4 regions of the Rhizobium sp. BR 317 genome follow, and region 1 is predicted to be linked to each of the others. Evidence: predicted binding sites of a transcription regulator. Region 1 holds the regulator's gene; each other region holds the start of a gene.
What was found. Region 1 encodes PhoB, which activates phosphate uptake and scavenging genes when phosphate is short. Its sites were predicted from a motif close to TGTCATNNANCTGTCAT; they were not measured.
Positions count from the first base shown of each region.

Region 1 (4,510 bases):
GAAATGATAACGCCCGCTGTGAGGGCAAAAACGCCCCGATCAGCAGGCGTTGAACTCAAGCCGACTTCTTGACGCGGGCGGCGCGCAGAGATTCTGCAGCGCGTTCGATACGGACAAGGCCTTCGCGCGCCTCCTCGGCCGTGACCACCAGCGGCGGCAGCAGACGGATGACGTTGTCGCCGGCCGGCACACCCAGCAGATGTTCGGCGCGGATCGCCTGCAGTAGATCCGACTGCGGAATGGCAGCCTTGATGCCGAGCAGCAGCCCCTCGCCGCGGACATCCTCGATAATATCCGGAAAACGATCCTTGAGCGAGGCCAGACCCTGGCGGAAGACCAAGGCCACATCGCGCACATGCTGCAGGAAGCCATCCGACAGCACGACATCGAGCACGGCGTTGCCGACCGCCATGGCGAGCGGATTGCCGCCATAGGTCGAGCCATGCGTGCCCGCCTTCATGCCCGAGGCCGCCTCCGCGGTCGCAAGGCAGGCGCCGAGCGGAAAGCCACCGCCGATGCCCTTGGCGACAGCCATGATATCCGGCGTGATGCCGGCCCATTCATGGGCGAAGAGCTTGCCGGTGCGACCGACGCCACTCTGAACCTCGTCGAGGACCAGAAGCAGGCCATGCTCGTCGCAGATCTGACGCAGGCCGCGCAGGAACTCGTTGGTCGCCGGGCGGATACCGCCCTCGCCCTGCACCGGCTCGATCAGGATCGCAGCCGTAGCACCGGTAATCTCGGCACGCACGGCGTCGAGATCGCCGAAAGGCACCTGGTCGAAGCCGGGGGCCTTCGGGCCGAAACCTTCCAGGTATTTCTCCTGGCCGCCGGCAGCGATCGTCGCGATCGTGCGGCCATGGAAGGCGCCTTCGAAGGTGATGATATGGTATCTGTCGGGATGCCCCTTGAAGAACTGGTAGCGACGCGCCGTCTTGATGGCGCATTCCAGAGCCTCGGCTCCGGAATTGGTGAAGAACACCTTGTCGGCGAAGGTGGCGTCCGTCAGCCGCTTCGACAATTTCTCCTGGCCCGGCACCTCATAGAGGTTGGACAGGTGCCAGACCTTGTCAGCCTGCGACTTCAACTCTGCAACCAGATGGGGATGAGCGTGGCCAAGCGAATTCACCGCAACGCCGGCGGCAAAATCGAGGTAGCGCTCGCCGGTCTCCGTGATCAGCCACACGCCCTCGCCTCGCTCGAACCGCAGCGGAGCACGCATGTAGGTGTCATAAAGCGGCGCGGTTTCAGCCATGGCGCATTCTCCTCGATCACAACCTTTAGGGCCTGTCGTTTCCTTCGTGTGAAACGGGCCCCGGAAAATCAAAAATGCCGCCTTTCGGCGGCCTGAGCACTATTGATGTTTTGCACTGCGATGTCAACAAAACTGGCGATTTAGCAGGTGCGGCAGAGCGCCTCCGGAGGGAGGCCATCTCTTCGACAAGTTATATTGCATAAATGCCACTCACGTATAGCAAGTTGGGGAAAACCTCGAAATCGATTCCTCAAGAATCCCGCGACTCTTGTCACGGAGTCAGCCTCACACTAGGTTAAAAACCAATTACTAGACTGCATGCGGCGGAACTAGTCACCACAATTTTAAAGCGTTTCACGCCTCGACCCAATGCGAGGCAATGGTGAGGGATTCTGCCATCAGAAACGCGACAGCGGAGACAGGGCATGAATTGGACAGACGAACGCGTCGAGAAGCTGAAAAAGCTGTGGTCCGAAGGTTTGAGCGCCAGCCAGATCGCGGCACAGCTCGGTGGTGTCAGCCGTAATGCCGTCATCGGCAAAGTGCATCGCTTGAGCCTGCCAGGCCGAGCGAAGGCCGGTGGCGCAGCAACCGCAGCTCGAGCGCCGAAGCGCAATACCTCGGCCCCACGGGCGCCGAATTACGCCTCGCGCGTTGCAACCCGCACGGTTACCCGCCAGCAGGGTGCGACGATGCTCAAGGAAGAGGTCGAGATCGATACGGTCCACGAGATCGAATATCGCCCGGCCACCAATGTGGTCGTTCCGATCTCGCGCCGCCTCGGCCTGACGGAACTCACCGAACGCACCTGCAAGTGGCCGGTCGGCGACCCGCTGAAGGATGATTTTCACTTCTGCGGCAACGACAGCCCGGACTCCTCGCCCTACTGCACCTACCACCAGCGGCTGGCTTACCAGCCCGTGCATGAGCGGCGCCGGGCGGCACACTGAGCCATATCAACCATATGAAAAACGGGCCGAAAGGCCCGTTTTCTGTTTCCGCCGCCATGTTGGAGGACGGCCCGCCGGGTTTCCCCGATCAGGCCTCCATAGAATAACCCGCGCCGCGAACGGTGCGGATGACATCCTGCATATTGGAGAAATTCAGCGCTTTGCGCAGACGGCCGACATGCACGTCGACGGTGCGTTCGTCGACATAGATATCGTGCCCCCACACGCCGTCGAGCAACTGAGAGCGCGAGAAGACACGGCCGGGCGATGACATCAGGAATTCCAGCAGGCGGAATTCCGTCGGCCCCAACCGCACTTCACGGCTCTTGCGGTGGACGCGATGGGTCTCGCGGTCCAGTTCGATATCGCCACAGCGCAGGACCGTGGACAGAACCTCCGGGCGGGCTCGGCGCAGCATTGCCTTGACGCGGGCCATCAGCTCCGGCGTCGAGAACGGCTTGACGACATAGTKGTCCGCGCCGGTGGAAAGGCCGCGCACGCGCTCGCTTTCCTCGCCGCGAGCGGTGAGCATGATGATCGGCAGGCGCTCCGTCTCCGGCCGCATACGCAGCCGACGGCAGAGCTCGATGCCGGACACGCCMGGGAGCATCCAATCGAGGATCAGAAGATCGGGGATGCGCTCCTGGAGGCGCAGCTCGGCTTCGTCGCCTCTCAGGATAGTGTCGACCTCGAAGCCTTCCGCCTCGAGATTATAGCGCAGCAGAACGCTTAGCGCTTCCTCGTCTTCTACAACAGCTACTCTCGGAACCATGCGCCTCTGGTCTCCTTCTCTTGGCGTCTACTTTATTCCGTCACTGCACCGACGGTGTTGGCGGTATCGTCCTTCGGGCGCTCGCCTTCGGGCTGGGCACCGGTCGCCATGTAATAGATCGTCTCGGCGATGTTGGTGGCATGGTCGCCGATGCGCTCGATGTTCTTGGCGCAGAAAAGAAGATGCGTGCAGGTGGTGATGTTGCGCGGATCTTCCATCATGTAGGTCAGCATCTCGCGGAAGAGCGAGGTGTACATGGCGTCGATTTCCTCATCGCGCTCGCGGATCGACACGGCCTTGTCGGGCGAACGGGTCGAGTAGACGTCGAGCACTTCCTTGAGCTGGACGAGCGCCAGTTCGGAGAGGTGTTCGATGCCGCGGGCGAGACGCCGCGGAACGCCGGTGCCCTGCACGGCGATGACGCGCTTTGCGGTGTTCTTGCCGAGATCGCCAACGCGTTCCAGATCGGAAGCGATGCGGATGGAGCCCATGATTTCACGAAGGTCGGCAGCCATCGGCTGGCGGCGGGCGATGGTGACGATCGCCTTGTCGCCGACTTCGCGCTCGGCGTGGTCGAGAATGACGTCGTCGGAGATGACCTTCTGCGCCAGAGCGGCATCGCCGTTGACCAGCGCGCGGACGCTGTCGCTGACCATCTGCTCCGCCAGGCCGCCCATTTCGGAAATGCGGCGCGTCAGGAACTTCAGGTCCTCGTCATAAGCAGAGAGAATGTGTGTAGAGACCATTTTTCTATCCTCAAGGTGAAAGGTGCGAAGGGAACCGCGCGGGGGAGCATCATCAGCCAAAACGGCCCATGATGTAATCCTGCGTGCGGAAATCATCGGGATTGGTGAACATCTTATCGGTATCGTTCTCCTCGACCAGATGGCCGAGATGAAACATTGCGGTACGCTGCGAAACGCGGGCTGCTTGCTGCATGGAATGCGTCACGATGACGATCGTGAAGTTTTCCCGAAGCTCATGAATGAGTTCCTCGACTTTGGCGGTGGCAATCGGATCGAGCGCCGAACACGGCTCGTCCATGAGAATGACCTCCGGACTGACAGCGACGGCACGGGCGATGCAAAGGCGCTGCTGCTGGCCGCCGGAGAGGCTGGTCCCTGCCTCAAAAAGCCGGTCCTTCACCTCGCCCCACAGCCCGGCCTTCTGAAGGCTGGTTTCGACGATATGGTCGAGATCGGTCTTGGACCGATGCAGGCCATGGATACGCGGGCCATAGGCGACATTCTCGTATATCGACTTCGGGAACGGATTGGGCTTCTGGAACACCATTCCGACGCGGGCGCGCAGCTCAACAACGTCGATGCTGTTGTCGTATATATCCTGATCGTCGAGCGTGATCTTGCCGGTGACGCGGCAGGTGTCGATCGTATCGTTCATGCGATTGAGGCAACGCAGGAAAGTGGACTTGCCGCAGCCGGAAGGACCGATCAGCGCGGTGACCGTGTTGGCGCGGATGTTCAGGTCGACATCGAACAGCGCACGCTTGTCGCCGTAATAGACCGAGACAGC
Region 1 covers NZ_JARWLB010000007.1:125,538-130,047, forward strand. Annotated here, with positions in the region: gene QD357_RS13345 (aspartate aminotransferase family protein) at 56-1,255, opposite strand; gene QD357_RS13350 (GcrA family cell cycle regulator) at 1,681-2,205, shown strand; gene phoB (phosphate regulon transcriptional regulator PhoB) at 2,294-2,977, opposite strand; gene phoU (phosphate signaling complex protein PhoU) at 3,010-3,723, opposite strand; gene pstB (phosphate ABC transporter ATP-binding protein PstB) at 3,776-4,510, opposite strand, start outside.

Region 2 (4,510 bases), on a different contig from region 1:
CGGAAATCGTTGAGGGCTATCCTTCGCTCACCGAGCGCATGGTGGAACTTGCCGAGATCTGGGTTGCGGCCCATCCCGCCAGAGGACGTCCGAGGAAGCTTTCAGAGCAGGGCCTGAAGGTGAAATCCGTGAAGCGCCTGGTCCTTCGCAACGAGAACGTCCCCAAGACGTCTGGCTCAACCTCGTGAAGTTTCTTATCGATGAATGCCTTCACACGTCTCTCGTGGCCGTGGCTCAAGAGCACGGTCACGATTGTTTCCATGTGAACTGGCTGGGACTGAGTGGCGAGACCGATTGGGACCTGATGCCTCGGATCATCGAGGAAGATTTCACGTTCGTGACGAACCACGCCCGCGACTTCCGGAAGCTCTATGCCAAAGAAGAGCTGCATGCGGGTCTGGTGATTATCGTCCCGCAGGCACTGCCTGTGCTGCAACGAGAATTGTTTGCCCTCATACTGCAGGATCACGATTAAGGGGAAGAACGAGTTCGGTGATGTTTGCCGAAAGGCGGTTCGTATCGACAAGAGTTGGGAGCGTCTGTTTGACGGCGACATTGGTCTGTCGATTGAGGACGGCAAGACAATTATGACGGCGCTGCAAAGCGCAGTCGGAGCCCATGAGGCTGAGACCTACTCCCTCTTCCGTCGGGTTTGCCCGGACTGCCACGCGTTCCGGTCGGTCAAGGACTACACATGACGCCGGATCCGAACCGTCTTCGGCACTGTGGAGGTCCGCAATCCTCGCTGGATGTTGTGCACGGATTGCTTTCCGGGCATGGACGGCGCCTTCGCGCCGCTGAAGGAAATCTGCCCCGATCGAGCGATGCCCGAACTGATGGAGCTGACAGCCCGTTTGGGAAGCATGATGCCCTACCGGCAGGCAGCCAAAGTGCTGGCCGAGTTCCTGCCGATTGAACCCACAGAGACATACGCGACCGTACGCAAGCGGACCATCAGGATCGGCGAACGGCTCAACGACCTGATTGAACGGGAAACATGGAAGGCGAGAGCTCAGACGGATGACCGTCGCCAGCTTGAGATGCAGCTTCCCGGCGATCGTCGCAAGGAATTCGTCATCAGCATCGATACCGCTCATGTTCGCAGCGCCGAGCCCAATGCAGCGCGAAACTTCGAGCTCGTCGTTGCCCGATGCGGTCGCGGAGGACGAGGCGAACCAGGTGGCCGCTATTTCGTCGCCGGCAGCACCGCCCAGCAAGCAATTCGCGATCGCGCCCTCCACGCGCTTGAAGGAGTCGGATATCGCGGCTTTGGCGATGTGACGGTGATTTCGGACGGCGCAGAAGTTCTCAAGCGGGTGCCCCGTGCCATGCCGAAACCTACGACCCATATCATCGACTGGTTCCACATCGCCATGAAGATCCAGCCCATGCAGCAGATTGCCGATCACATCGCGCGATCGCAGCCCAGCCCCATTGAAGCGCTTCCAACCATCGACAGAGATATCAGAGCTGTGAAATGGCGCTTGTGGCACGGCCGCGTGGATCGCGCGATCCGGGATCTGGAGCGGCTCCTGGCGCAGCTGCAGGGATCACGGCAAGTAAGCGAGTTCTCGATCGCACGGCTGCACAGCCTCGGCGTTCAACTCCTCACCTATATCCGCTCGAACTGTGGTGCGATTGTCGACTATGGAAAGCGTCACCGAGCTGGGCTTCGCGTCGCCACAACTCTCGCCGAGTCGACAGTGAATTCCCTCGTCGGCAAGCGGATGGTGAAGAAGCAGCAGATGCGGTGATCGCTCCACGGCGCGAATATGCTCATGCAGGTTCGAACTGCGGAGGCAAATGGTGAACTTCGCGATCGATTGCGGGCACCTTTCCGACAGCCTGAAGCGAACTTGCCACCACTCTTCAAACCAAAACCGCCCCTCCTGCGTGCAGTTTAACCCCAGTGAAATTACCGGTCTCACAGGCGTTACGCGCACACCCTCACCCGTCACAAATCTGTCATAAACCGAAATTCGGCCCTATCTCCTCAAGCAGATAATGGTTACGACACGGTGTCCCGGATAACGGCCGACATCGTTTTTTTTACGCACACCAAAAATCGCGAGGTGCTTATGCTGGGTTGGTTTCGAAGGTTGATGCCACGCGAGGACCGGTTTTTCGACCTCTTCGAACAACATTCCAAGACGATCGTCGGCGCCGCACAAGCACTAGATAGGTTGCTGTCGGGAATAGAGGTCGAGCAGCAATGCGAAGCGATCGTGCGACTGGAAGACCAGGCGGACAATATCACCCACGAAGTCATGCTGGCCGTGCGGCGAAGCTTCATCACCCCTTTCGATCGCGGAGACATCAAGGACCTCATCCAATCCATGGATGATGCGATCGACATGATGCACAAGACGGTGAAGACTATCCGTCTCTTTGAGCAGGGTAGCTTTGATCTCGGCATGCAGGAGATGGGCAAGACGGTCGTCGAAGCCGCCAATCTTATTGCCGAGGCAATCCCATTGCTTGATCGCATTAACGCCAACGCACCGCGACTTTCGGTGATCGTCGAGCAGGTGACCCGTGTTGAGGGCCGATCCGACGAGCTTCACGATCGGGGGCTCAAAGATCTGTTTCGACGGCACGGCGCTAATAATCCGATGGCGTATATGATCGGCAGTCAGATCTACGGCGAGCTGGAAAAGGTGGTCGACCGTTTCGAGGATGTCGCCAACGAGATCAGCGGTATTGTGATCGAGAATGTCTGATGGATGCCACCCTCGCCTTTCCGCTTCTCGTCGGCCTGATCGCAGTCGCCTTGCTGTTCGATTTTCTCAATGGCCTGCATGATGCGGCCAATTCGATTGCAACAATCGTATCGACGCGGGTTCTGAGGCCACAATACGCTGTCTTCTGGGCAGCCTTCTTCAATTTCATTGCCTTCCTGTTCTTTGGCCTCCACGTGGCCGAAACGCTCGGCACCGGCATCATCGATCCGGCGATCGTCACACCGCAGGTGATCTTCGCAGCTTTGATTGGCGCCATCGTTTGGAACGTCGTCACTTGGATATTTGGCATTCCCTCCAGTTCCTCGCATGCTCTGGTCGGCGGCTTGGTCGGAGCGGGTCTCGCCAAAACCGGACTTAGTTCGATCGTCTGGAACGGCCTGCTAAAGACCGCGTCAGCGATCGTCTTGTCACCGATGATCGGCTTCCTTTTGGCGCTATTTCTCATCCTGGCGGTGACATGGATATTCATCCGCCAGACGCCGTTCGCGGTCGATCGATCGTTTCGCTTCCTGCAATTTGTGTCAGCGTCCCTGTATTCGCTCGGCCACGGGGGCAATGATGCCCAGAAGACCATGGGCATCATTGCTGTGCTTCTCTATTCGCAGGGCTACGGCGGCGGCAGCTTTCATGTGCCACTCTGGGTAGTGCTTTCCTGCCAGGCTGCAATGGCCCTTGGCACGTTGTTGGGCGGCTGGCGCATCGTTCATACGATGGGCTCGAAGATCACCAAACTAAACCCGATGCAAGGTTTCTGCGCCGAAACGGGCGGCGCTTTGACGCTCTTCGGTGCCACGTGGCTCGGCATACCCGTTTCAACCACCCACACCATCACCGGCGCCATCATCGGCGTCGGCGCCGCAAAGCGCGTGTCAGCAGTGCGATGGGGTTTGGCGGGCAATATCGTCGTCGCCTGGGTTGTTACCCTGCCGGCGGCGGCGATCATTTCGGCACTGTCGTTTTGGCTGGTAACGGCCGTGGACCAGTTCTTTTTTCTTTGATCCGGGTCGGGCGGTCCGGCAACGCATCGCTATCGGCAACCAGATTTGCTGGGATGAGGACAGGCACGTCGGTCCCGATGAAAGAGTTGCCCTCGCATTGATTGCCAGGCGAGCGTCAACGCTTTCTCAAAACTCCTCCCATGACGAAGCGGCAGTCCCGGTTGCAGCGCGTCCGCCAAAGGCGCCCGCGAGCTTCTGGCTGAGCGCACGCGCCGGCGAGGCGACCGGTTTATTCTGGGGGGTGACAGCGCGTGGCGCCATCTGTGTGGCATCCAGTTTGAAGCGGGCGATCAGCCGGGCAAGATTGGCCGCCTCGTCAGCAAGGCGGTTGGTGGCGGCCGTCGATTCCTCGACCATTGCCGCGTTCTGCTGCGTGACCTGATCCATTTGATTGACGGCGGTGCTGACCTCCGAGAGACCGGTCGACTGCTCTTTTGCCGCCTTTGCAATCGAACGCACATGCTCGTCGACCTTGACAACATGGCCCTGGATCTGCCCAAGCGCTTCGCCGGTCGCCGTCACCAGCTTCACCCCGGACTGGACCTCTGTGCTGGAGCGGGTGACCAGCGCCTTGATGACCTTGGCCGCGTTGGCTGAACGTTGCGCGAGTTCACGCACTTCCTGTGCCACGACGGCAAAGCCCTTGCCGGCTTCACCGGCGCGCGCCGCCTCGACACCGGCATTGAGCGCCAGAAGATTGGTCTGGAAGGCGTCGATGACGTTGATGATCTGGACGATCTCGCCGGAGGCCTGCTCGATCCGCCCCATTGC
Region 2 covers NZ_JARWLB010000008.1:266,391-270,900, reverse strand. Annotated here, with positions in the region: partial or broken gene QD357_RS15610 (DUF433 domain-containing protein) at 1-188, shown strand, start outside; gene QD357_RS15605 (DUF5615 family PIN-like protein) at 185-475, shown strand; partial or broken gene QD357_RS15600 (ISKra4 family transposase) at 465-1,904, shown strand; gene QD357_RS15595 (DUF47 family protein) at 2,079-2,720, shown strand; gene QD357_RS15590 (anion permease) at 2,720-3,739, shown strand; partial or broken gene QD357_RS15585 (methyl-accepting chemotaxis protein) at 3,866-4,510, opposite strand, start outside.
Region 2: QD357_RS15595 (DUF47 family protein) is a predicted target of PhoB. The motif match lies at 1,953-1,969, and genes of this name have one in related genera.

Region 3 (4,510 bases), on a different contig from region 1:
CCGGTTGGTGATCGGATAGCGTCGATCGCGACCGAAATTCTTCTTGGTAATCTTCACGCCTGGCGCCGACTGGCGGCGCTTGTATTCGGCGAGATAGAGCAGATGCTCGACGCGATGGACAGTGGCAACATCATGCCCACGCGCAACGATCTCCTCGACCGCCATCTCCTTTTCCACCAGGCATTCCAGAATATCGTCGAGCACCGGATAGGGTGGCAGCGAATCCTGGTCCGTCTGGTTAGGCCGCAGCTCGGCGGACGGCGCCTTGTCGATGATGTTGAACGGGATCACCTCACCCGATGGGCCAAGCGCGCCCGGCGGCACATGCAGATTGCGCCAGCGCGACAGCGCATAGACCTGCATCTTGTAGAGGTCCTTGATCGGATTGAAGCCGCCGTTCATGTCGCCATAGAGCGTGGCATAGCCGACCGACATTTCCGACTTGTTGCCCGTGGTCACCACCATCGAGCCGAACTTGTTGGAAATCGCCATGAGAATGGTGCCGCGGGCACGGCTCTGCAGATTTTCCTCGGTGATGCCGCTGTCGGTGCCTTCGAACAGATCCGAAAGCGCTGAGGTGAAGCCGGTCACCGGCTCCTCGATCGGCACGATGTCGTAGCGGCAGCCGAGCGCCTTGGCACAATCGGCCGCATCCTTCAGCGAATCCTGCGAGGTATAACGGTAAGGCAGCATAACGGTGCGCACCCGCTCTTCGCCGAGTGCGTCGACGGCGATGGCGGCGCAGATCGCCGAGTCGATGCCGCCGGAAAGGCCAAGCACGACCGATTTGAAGCCGTTCTTGTTCACGTAGTCGCGGAAGCCCAGCAGGCAGGCGCGGTAATCCGCCTCCTCACCCTCCGGAATATGGGCCATCGGGCCTTCGGCGCAGTGCCAGCCATTGCCGTTCTTCTTCCAGGTCGTCACCGCCAATGCGGTTTCGAACTGGCTCATCTGGAAGGCCAAGGACTTGTCAGCGTTGAAGCCGAAGCTTGCGCCGTCGAAAACCAGTTCGTCTTGACCGCCAACCTGGGCGGCAAAGATGAGCGGCAGGCCTGACTCGATCACCTGCCGTAGCGCAACCTGATGACGGACATCGACCTTGCCGCGATAATAGGGAGAGCCATTCGGAACGAGAAGAATTTCCGCTCCGCTTTCAGCCAGCGTTTCGCAGATGCCGAGATCGTTCCAGATCTCCTCGCAAATGGGAATACCGATGCGAACGCCGCGAAAATTAACCGGTCCCGCAATGGTCCCTTCGTCGAAGACCCGCTTCTCATCGAACTCGCCATAGTTCGGCAGATCAACCTTGTCCCTGACGAAGATAATCTTGCCGCCATCGAGCACGGCCACCGAATTGTAGCGACCGGTCTCGTCCTGACGCGGAAAGCCGATGACGACGCCCGGCCCGCCATCGGCGGTATCGGCCGCAAGGCTCTCCACAGCCTTCCGGCAGGCGCGGATAAAGGCCGGTTTCAACACCAGATCCTCCGGCGGATAACCGGAGATGAACAGCTCCGTCAGCAGCACAAGCTGAGCGCCCTCGCGCGCCGCCTCAGCCCGCGCTTCCCGCGCTTTTGCAAGGTTGCCGGAGACATCGCCGACCGTCGGGTTAAGCTGGGCGACAGCGATGCGGATGGTCTGGGTGATGGGGCTTTGTTCTGTCATGCCATATATTTAGCGAGCGCAACCCCGTTCCGCAACCGCCTTCCGCCCTCTCCATGTGTCAAAGATCGCGGTGCTCGCAAAGGACGTATTTTACCACCGAAAAATACTAAGGGAGCCTTGCGGTTCACCTGCCGTTCATGACAGAGAGGTGACAATTATATAAAGGTTTTATTAAATTGGAGAGACCTTTGGTCGCGCTGGTCCCCAGTTCTGCGTTGGCAGGCAGATTTGCCCCTCTACAAAAGCTTGGTGCCGCGAGCCGACAACAGACGGCTTTACGTCAGCTTCTCAGCCTTATTCTGACCTTCCTGCTCGCACTTTCCACCATCGTCGTGGTCGAATGGGTCGCGCGCGGTGAGCTGACGGATCTCCCCGACTATTTCATGTCGCCGATCCATCCCGGCTTCACCACGGTCGGCATCGTCATGTTGCTGATGCTGGTGCTTGACGCCATGTTCGGCCGGGCGCACCAATCGATCTTGTTGGTTGTGCCCCTCGTCCTGGTTCCGGCCTTTATCTCCAATCAGAAGCAGCATTATCTTTCCGATCCGCTCTATCCTTCGGACTTCCTTTTTGCGCATCAGATCCTGGAACTCATGCCGGTGATCGTGCGCGAGCGGCCGTGGACGGCGGTTGCCGTCGCTCTCGGGATTATCGCCTCGATCGTCGGACTCGCCCTTCTCTGGCGCTATACTTGGCGACATGCGACAGCGCTTTCGCGCAATGCAAGGATCGCGCGGCTGTCCGTCTGCCTGCCATTCATGGCCGTCTTCGTCTCGCAGATGGATCCGACGCAAAATTCCTTCATCAGGGAAAAGCTGCGCATCATCCCCATCGTCTGGGATCAGAAGGAAAACTACGGTTACAACGGCTTCATCATCGCCTTCTCGCTGAACCTGCCGATGGCCGACGTCAAAGCGCCTGCGGGCTATGGGCAAAATGTGATCGATGCCATACCTGCCCGCAACTATGGCTATCTTTCCGGCCCACGCGAAAAACCTGACATCATCATGCTGATGAGCGAGTCTTTCTGGGACCCGACCAGGCTTTCCGGTCTGACCTTTACGCCCGACCCCATGCCGAACATCCGCGTGGCGCAGTCGGGCTATGTCTTCTCCCCCGAATTCGGCGGCATMACCGCCAATGTCGAGTTCGAAGCTCTGACCGGCTTCTCCAACGCTTTCCTGCCCTATGGCAGCATCCCCTATCAGCAATATGTCCGCCGGCCGATGCCGTCGCTGGCCACCTTCTTTCGCGGCGAAGGCTATGCCGCGCGTTCCATCCATCCATTCAGCGGCTGGTTCTGGAACCGCAACGAAGTCTACAAGGCTTTCGGTTTCGAGGAGTTCCGCACCGAGGAGACCATGCCACCCATGGAGAAGCGCGGCCTTTTCGCCTCCGACGACTCGCTGATGAAGGAGATCATGCGCGAGGGCGATGCCATGGAGCGGCCGTTCTTCTTCTTCGCCGTCACACTACAGGGCCACGGCCCGTACGAACCGCATCGCTATGCGGAAAACACGGTCGATATCAAAGGCGATCTGAGCGACGCCGATCGAGACACGCTTGCGACCTATACGCAAGGCGTGCGGGAAGCCGACCAGAGCTTGAAAATGCTGATGGATTGGGCGTCTAAGCGCGACCGTGAGACCATCATCGTCCTCTGGGGCGATCACCTGCCGCCGCTTGGCACGGTCTATCCGGATACGAATTACATGCCCGAGCAGGTGGCGACCCGAAAAGCGCCACTCGACATCATGAAGCGTGAGCACGAAACGCCACTGGTCATCTGGTCGAGCAAAAAGGGCGTGCGCAAGGATGTCGGGACGATCAGCCCGTCGCAACTGCCCTATCACATCCTCAAGACCGCCGGCTACGAGCACCCGTTCTACACCGGCTTTCTCGGCCGCCTGCAGAAGAAATACACCATCGTCGACCGTTACCAATTGGCGACGCGCGACAATCAGGCTTTTCCGGATTGGGCTCGCAAGGAGCAAAATCTCGATCCGCTGATGCGCGAGTATCGCTATCTACAGCATGACGCGATGTTCGGACACGAATATGGGCTCGACCGGTTCTTCCCGTCGCATGTCTTGCTGGCAGACCAAAGCAGCTAGACTGCGACCCTTTTTGCATTGCATTTCCTGCGGGCAGTCGAATACTTGCGGCCAAATTGACCAAGTCTTCGGAGTGTTCCCATGTATAATCTACCCAATTTCGTTCATCAGCATTTCGACAAGACGGCCGAGGAGCTCGGCGAGATCGAAAAACGCGTATTGAAAAAGGCGCATGAGCGGAAAATCGTTTCCACCGATATCAACGCCGCCTTTTCAGCCGAGGCATCCACCGGCGAACGCCTCGCAGACGGTATTGCACGCGTGGGCGGCTCCTGGTCCTTCATTCTGGCGTTCCTCGCCTTCCTCGTCGTCTGGTGCGTCGTCAACACCATCGTGCTCATGACCCGCGCCTTCGACCCCTACCCCTTCATCTTCCTCAACCTCGTCCTCTCCATGCTCGCCGCCATCCAGGCCCCGATCATCATGATGTCGCAGAACCGCCAGGCCGAACGCGACCGCTTCGAAGCTGCGAAGGATTACGAAGTCAATCTCAAGGCGGAATTGGAAGTGCTGTCCCTGCATCAGAAGATCGACTTGCATGTCCTGACAGAGCTGTCGGCGGTGCGAGAGGAAATAGCGAAACTGAACAGGCTCGTCGCACAGAAGAACGGGATTTGATGTCAAAGGCCATACTCAGGATCGGAAATTGACTTTCAGCGATCTTCTTCTATTTTGTAATACAAACGGAGGTGAAATAGATGAAAAATCAAAGAGAGCTTTCCGACCCC
Region 3 covers NZ_JARWLB010000002.1:51,146-55,655, forward strand. Annotated here, with positions in the region: gene QD357_RS02820 (NAD+ synthase) at 1-1,665, opposite strand, end outside; gene QD357_RS02825 (LTA synthase family protein) at 1,854-3,782, shown strand; gene QD357_RS02830 (DUF1003 domain-containing protein) at 3,864-4,400, shown strand; gene QD357_RS02835 (CopG family ribbon-helix-helix protein) at 4,481-4,510, shown strand, end outside.
Region 3: QD357_RS02825 (LTA synthase family protein) is a predicted target of PhoB. The motif match lies at 1,803-1,819, and genes of this name have one in related genera.

Region 4 (4,510 bases), on a different contig from region 1:
TGAACCAGGGCGCCTTCAACCTCGAGCGCGCACTGGAAAACGATCCACATTTCCTCGAGCACGGCCATGACGATCATGTCTGCGGCCCGGATTGCGATCATCACGACCATGATCACCATCATCATGACCACGATCACGATCACGATCATCACCACCATGATCATGATCACGACCACCATCACCACGCCCCGTCGCCAATACACGACGTGACCGTACAGTCGGTCTCGTTGCGCGGCGGTGAGATGAACCCGGAGCGCTTCTTCCCCTGGATCCAGAAGGTCACGCAAACGGACGGCCCGAACATTCTGCGCCTCAAGGGCATTATCGCCTTCAAGGGAGATGCGGAGCGCTATGTTGTCCAGGGCGTGCACATGATCATCGAAGGTGATCACCAGCGCCCTTGGAAGGATGGCGAAAAGCATGAGAGCCGCCTGGTCTTCATCGGCCGCGAACTCGACCGGGAAAAGCTGGAAAACAGCTTCAAGGCCTGCGAGGCGGCCGCCTGATGCCGACTGTTGCTCCGCTTGATATCGACGGCCACGTTCTGGCCGTCGAATTTTTAGGTGATACCCCCTTCTTCGCCAGCGCCGCCGGCGCGATTCATCGCCTGGAAGGCGGCGAGAAGGTGACCGAAGCCCATCAGGGCATGCTCACCTGCATTCGCGATCCCCACAGCGACAGCCTGATTTCCGGCGGTGAGGAYGGCAAGGTTCTCCGGATTGCCGCGGATGGTGGCGTTACCGTGCTTGCCGAAGCTCCGCGCAAATGGATCACCCAGGTCGCCGCCGGTCCGCAGGGCGCTGTTGCCTACGCCTACGGGAAAAGCAGCTTCGTGCGGCTGGCAGATGGCTCCATCAAGGAATTTACCGAGGAGCGCACCGTCGAAGGCATCGCCTTCGCGCCGAAGGGCCTGCGTATCGCTGTCGCGCGCTATAACGGCGTGTCGCTGCATTGGGTCGGCATGGCCGCGCAGCCGGTCAATCTGGAGTGGAAGGGCGCCCATACCGGCGTCACCTTCTCTCCCGACGGTCAATTCGTCGTCACCAGCATGCAGGAAAACGCCCTTCACGGCTGGAAGATGGACGCGAAGCCCGGCGCCGAAGCCCGGCACATGCGCATGACCGGCTATCCCGCCAAGGTGAAATCGCTCTCCTGGTCCAACAAGGGCAAGTGGCTCGCCTCCTCCGGCGCACCGGCGGCAATCGTCTGGCCGTTTCAGGGCAAAGATGGCCCGATGGGCAAGGCACCGCTGGAACTCGGCACCCGTGGCAACATCATGGCGACGTCGGTCAAGTTTCATCCGGTGGAAGACATCCTGGCGATCGGCTTCATTGACGGCATGATCCTTGCGGTGCGCATCGGCGACTCCAAGGAAGCGCTCTTGCGCCGCCCAGGCAAAGGTGCGATCACCTCCATGAGCTGGAGCAAATCCGGCAAGCTGCTCGCCTTTGCCTCCGAGGCCGGCGATTGCGGCGTGGTTGACGTTTCCGCTTGACGAGAAAGACATGGCCATGTCCCAGACAGGAACGGCAATCGCCGAACATCGCGCTGCCCTAGCCGGCAGCGTATGGGACGTGATCCGCCACGAGGCCGCCGATCTCGCCGGCCGCGAACCGACCCTGCGCCCGCTGCTCGCGGCGCAGATCATCGCAACGCAGTCGGATGCCGAAAGCCTCGCCAATGTGTTGGTCGCCCGGCTTTCCGTCGCCAAGATCGAAACCGACGATCTCTTCGCCTTGTTTCATGAGGTGCTGACGCGGCATATCGCGATCCTGCAGGCAACGGAGGCCGACCTCGTCGCCGTCCGTACCCGCGATCCCGCCTGCACGACCTATTTGCATGCGCTGTTGAACCTCAAGGGGTTCCACGCCCTGCAGACCCATCGCATCGCCCATGCGCTCTGGACGGAAGGCCGGCCGGAAATCGCCAGTTGGCTTTCCAACCTGGCCTCGCTGGTCTTCGGCCCGGATATTCATCCGGCGGCAAGGATCGGCTCGTCCATCATGCTCGATCACGGTTCCGGCATCGTCATCGGCGAGACTGCCGTCATCGAAGATGAAGTCTCCATTCTGCAGAATGTCACGCTCGGAGGCACCGGCAAGGAAACCGGCGACCGGCATCMGAAGATCCGCCACGGCGTCATGATCGGCGCCGGCGCAAAAATCCTCGGCAACATTGAAGTCGGCGCCTTCAGCAAGGTTGCGGCTGGTAGCGTCGTGGTGAAGCCGGTTCCGGCCCATTGCACCGTCGCCGGCGTACCAGCCACGGTCGTCCGCATCCACCGCGCCGACGAAATTCCGGCCGAGACGATGGATCAGAACATCTAGTTGAACGCGCCGCGGCCTCGTGGCCGACCCTCGTGGTTCGAGGCCCTGCCGCCATCGCTACGCTCCGGCGTCAGTGCACCTCACCATGAGGACGGAATGAGCGCCAGTATTTGAAAATCAAATGGCTTTCTCTGTCTCAAGCACTGAGCTGCTTGAGCGGCGGAGCGGGAGGAGGAGCCCTCATGGTGAGGAGGCCCATAGGGCCGTCTCGAACCACGAGGGCGGATGAAGGAGCTCACCTTTAGCCCGTGACATAAGGTAGCATCGCCGCGTTTCCCGACGGGCGCTCTCCGTTGGTCATTGGCCCTCGCTGCAGAATCAGCCTTTTGTCGCCCGCCGCCATGTTCGACAAAAGCGGAATCCCCTCGCCCTATCCTTCATGGAACTGTCATGCTCCGTTGATAGCTCGAAATGGTTCTTTCCGCCTCGGCGCGGCGCATTTTAAGCGTCGAGGCACGGACCCCCACTCGAGAGGATATGACAATGATCCGTCTTTCGCGTCGCGCCGCCCTTGCCGCCGGCAGCGCGCTTACCCTGATTTCGCTCTGTTCCACCGCCGGCGCTGCCGATAAGGCCCCGCCAACCAATACCGCGATGCCGATCAAGCATCTGGTCGTCGTCTTCCAGGAAAACGTTTCCTTCGACCATTATTTCGCGACCTACCCCAAGGCCGCAAACGTCGATGGTGAGCCGGCATTCAAGGCCGCGGATAACACGCCGACCGATATCAACACGCTCGCCAATGCCGGTCTTCTCGACAACAATCCAAACAAGACGAATGCGGCGAACKGCGCCGATGCTGCCGCTCCTTTCCGCCTCGATCGCACGCAGGCAGCAACCCAGTCGCAGAACCACGGCTATACCGCCGAGCAAGCCGCTTACAACAACTTCGCGATGGACCTGTTCCCGGCCAATACCGGCAGGGGCACCAAGGGTGCTGCCGGCGCTTTCGGCACCAAGGGCCAGGTCATGGGCTATTATGACGGCAACACCGTCACGGCGCTCTGGAACTACGCTCAGCACTATGCCCTGAACGACAATTCCTTCTCCACCAATTTCGGCCCGTCGACCCCCGGCGCGCTGAACCTCATCTCCGGCCAGACCAACGGCGCCATCCTGCCGCCCGGCTATACGCTGGAGAAGGACGGCACCTATTCCAAGGGCCGTATCGTGCCTGACGGCAATGGCGGCTGGACTGTCATCAGCGACTTCGATCCGACTGGCGACGTCTGCTCGGTCGGCCAGACGGGGCTGATGTACGGCAAGAACATCGGCGACATGCTGAACGAACACAACATCACCTGGGGCTTCTTCGAAGGCGGCTTCGATCTGACGGTGACCAATGCCGACGGCACGACGGGCTGCAAACGCGCAACGACCTCGACAGTCACCCAGGTCAACAGCGTTGACTATATCCCGCATCACCAGCCGTTCCAGTACTACGCCTCGACCGCAAACCCGACGCATGCGCGTCCGTCCTCGGTTGCTGCGATCGGCAGCACTGATGCGGCCAACCACCAGTACGACATGACGGACTTCTATGCGGCGCTGAAGAACGGCAACATGCCGACCGTCAGCTTCCTGAAGGCACCTGCCTATCAGGACGGTCATGCCGGCTATTCCGATCCGCTCGACGAGCAGGAATTCGTGACCCAGGTGGTCAATACCGTTCAGAATTCGCCGGATTGGAAGGACACTGCCATCATCGTGCTCTACGACGATTCCGACGGCTGGTATGACCACGCCCACGCTGTCGTCAATCCGTCGAAGATTGGCGTCAAGGGTTATGACGTGCTGAACGGCGACGGTTGCTCCACCGGTACGCCGCTGCCGGGCGTCAACGGACAGCCGGCCCAGGGCCGCTGCGGCTACGGCACGCGCCAGCCGCTGCTGGTGATCTCGCCCTACTCCAAGGTCAACTTCGTCGACCACACCTTGACCGACCAGACCTCCGTCATGCGCTTCATTGAAGACAACTGGATGGCCGGCGAACGCCTCGGTGGCGGCTCGTTCGATGCGATTTCCGGCTCGCTGAACAACATGTTCGATTGGTCGAAGGGCGATGCGCAGAAGTTGATCCTCGACACGAAGACCGGCAACAGCGCTTCCTAAGCCAAGAACGAGGGGATGGACGATGTCCTTGAAGAAGCACCATTTCCTTCCCCTGATCGCACTCGCGAGCG
Region 4 covers NZ_JARWLB010000006.1:197,281-201,790, reverse strand. Annotated here, with positions in the region: gene QD357_RS12160 (CobW family GTP-binding protein) at 1-506, shown strand, start outside; gene QD357_RS12155 (WD40 repeat domain-containing protein) at 506-1,495, shown strand; gene cysE (serine O-acetyltransferase) at 1,512-2,327, shown strand; gene QD357_RS12145 (phospholipase C) at 2,811-4,439, shown strand; gene QD357_RS12140 (cytochrome-c peroxidase) at 4,462-4,510, shown strand, end outside.
Region 4: QD357_RS12145 (phospholipase C) is a predicted target of PhoB. The motif match lies at 2,703-2,719, and genes of this name have one in related genera.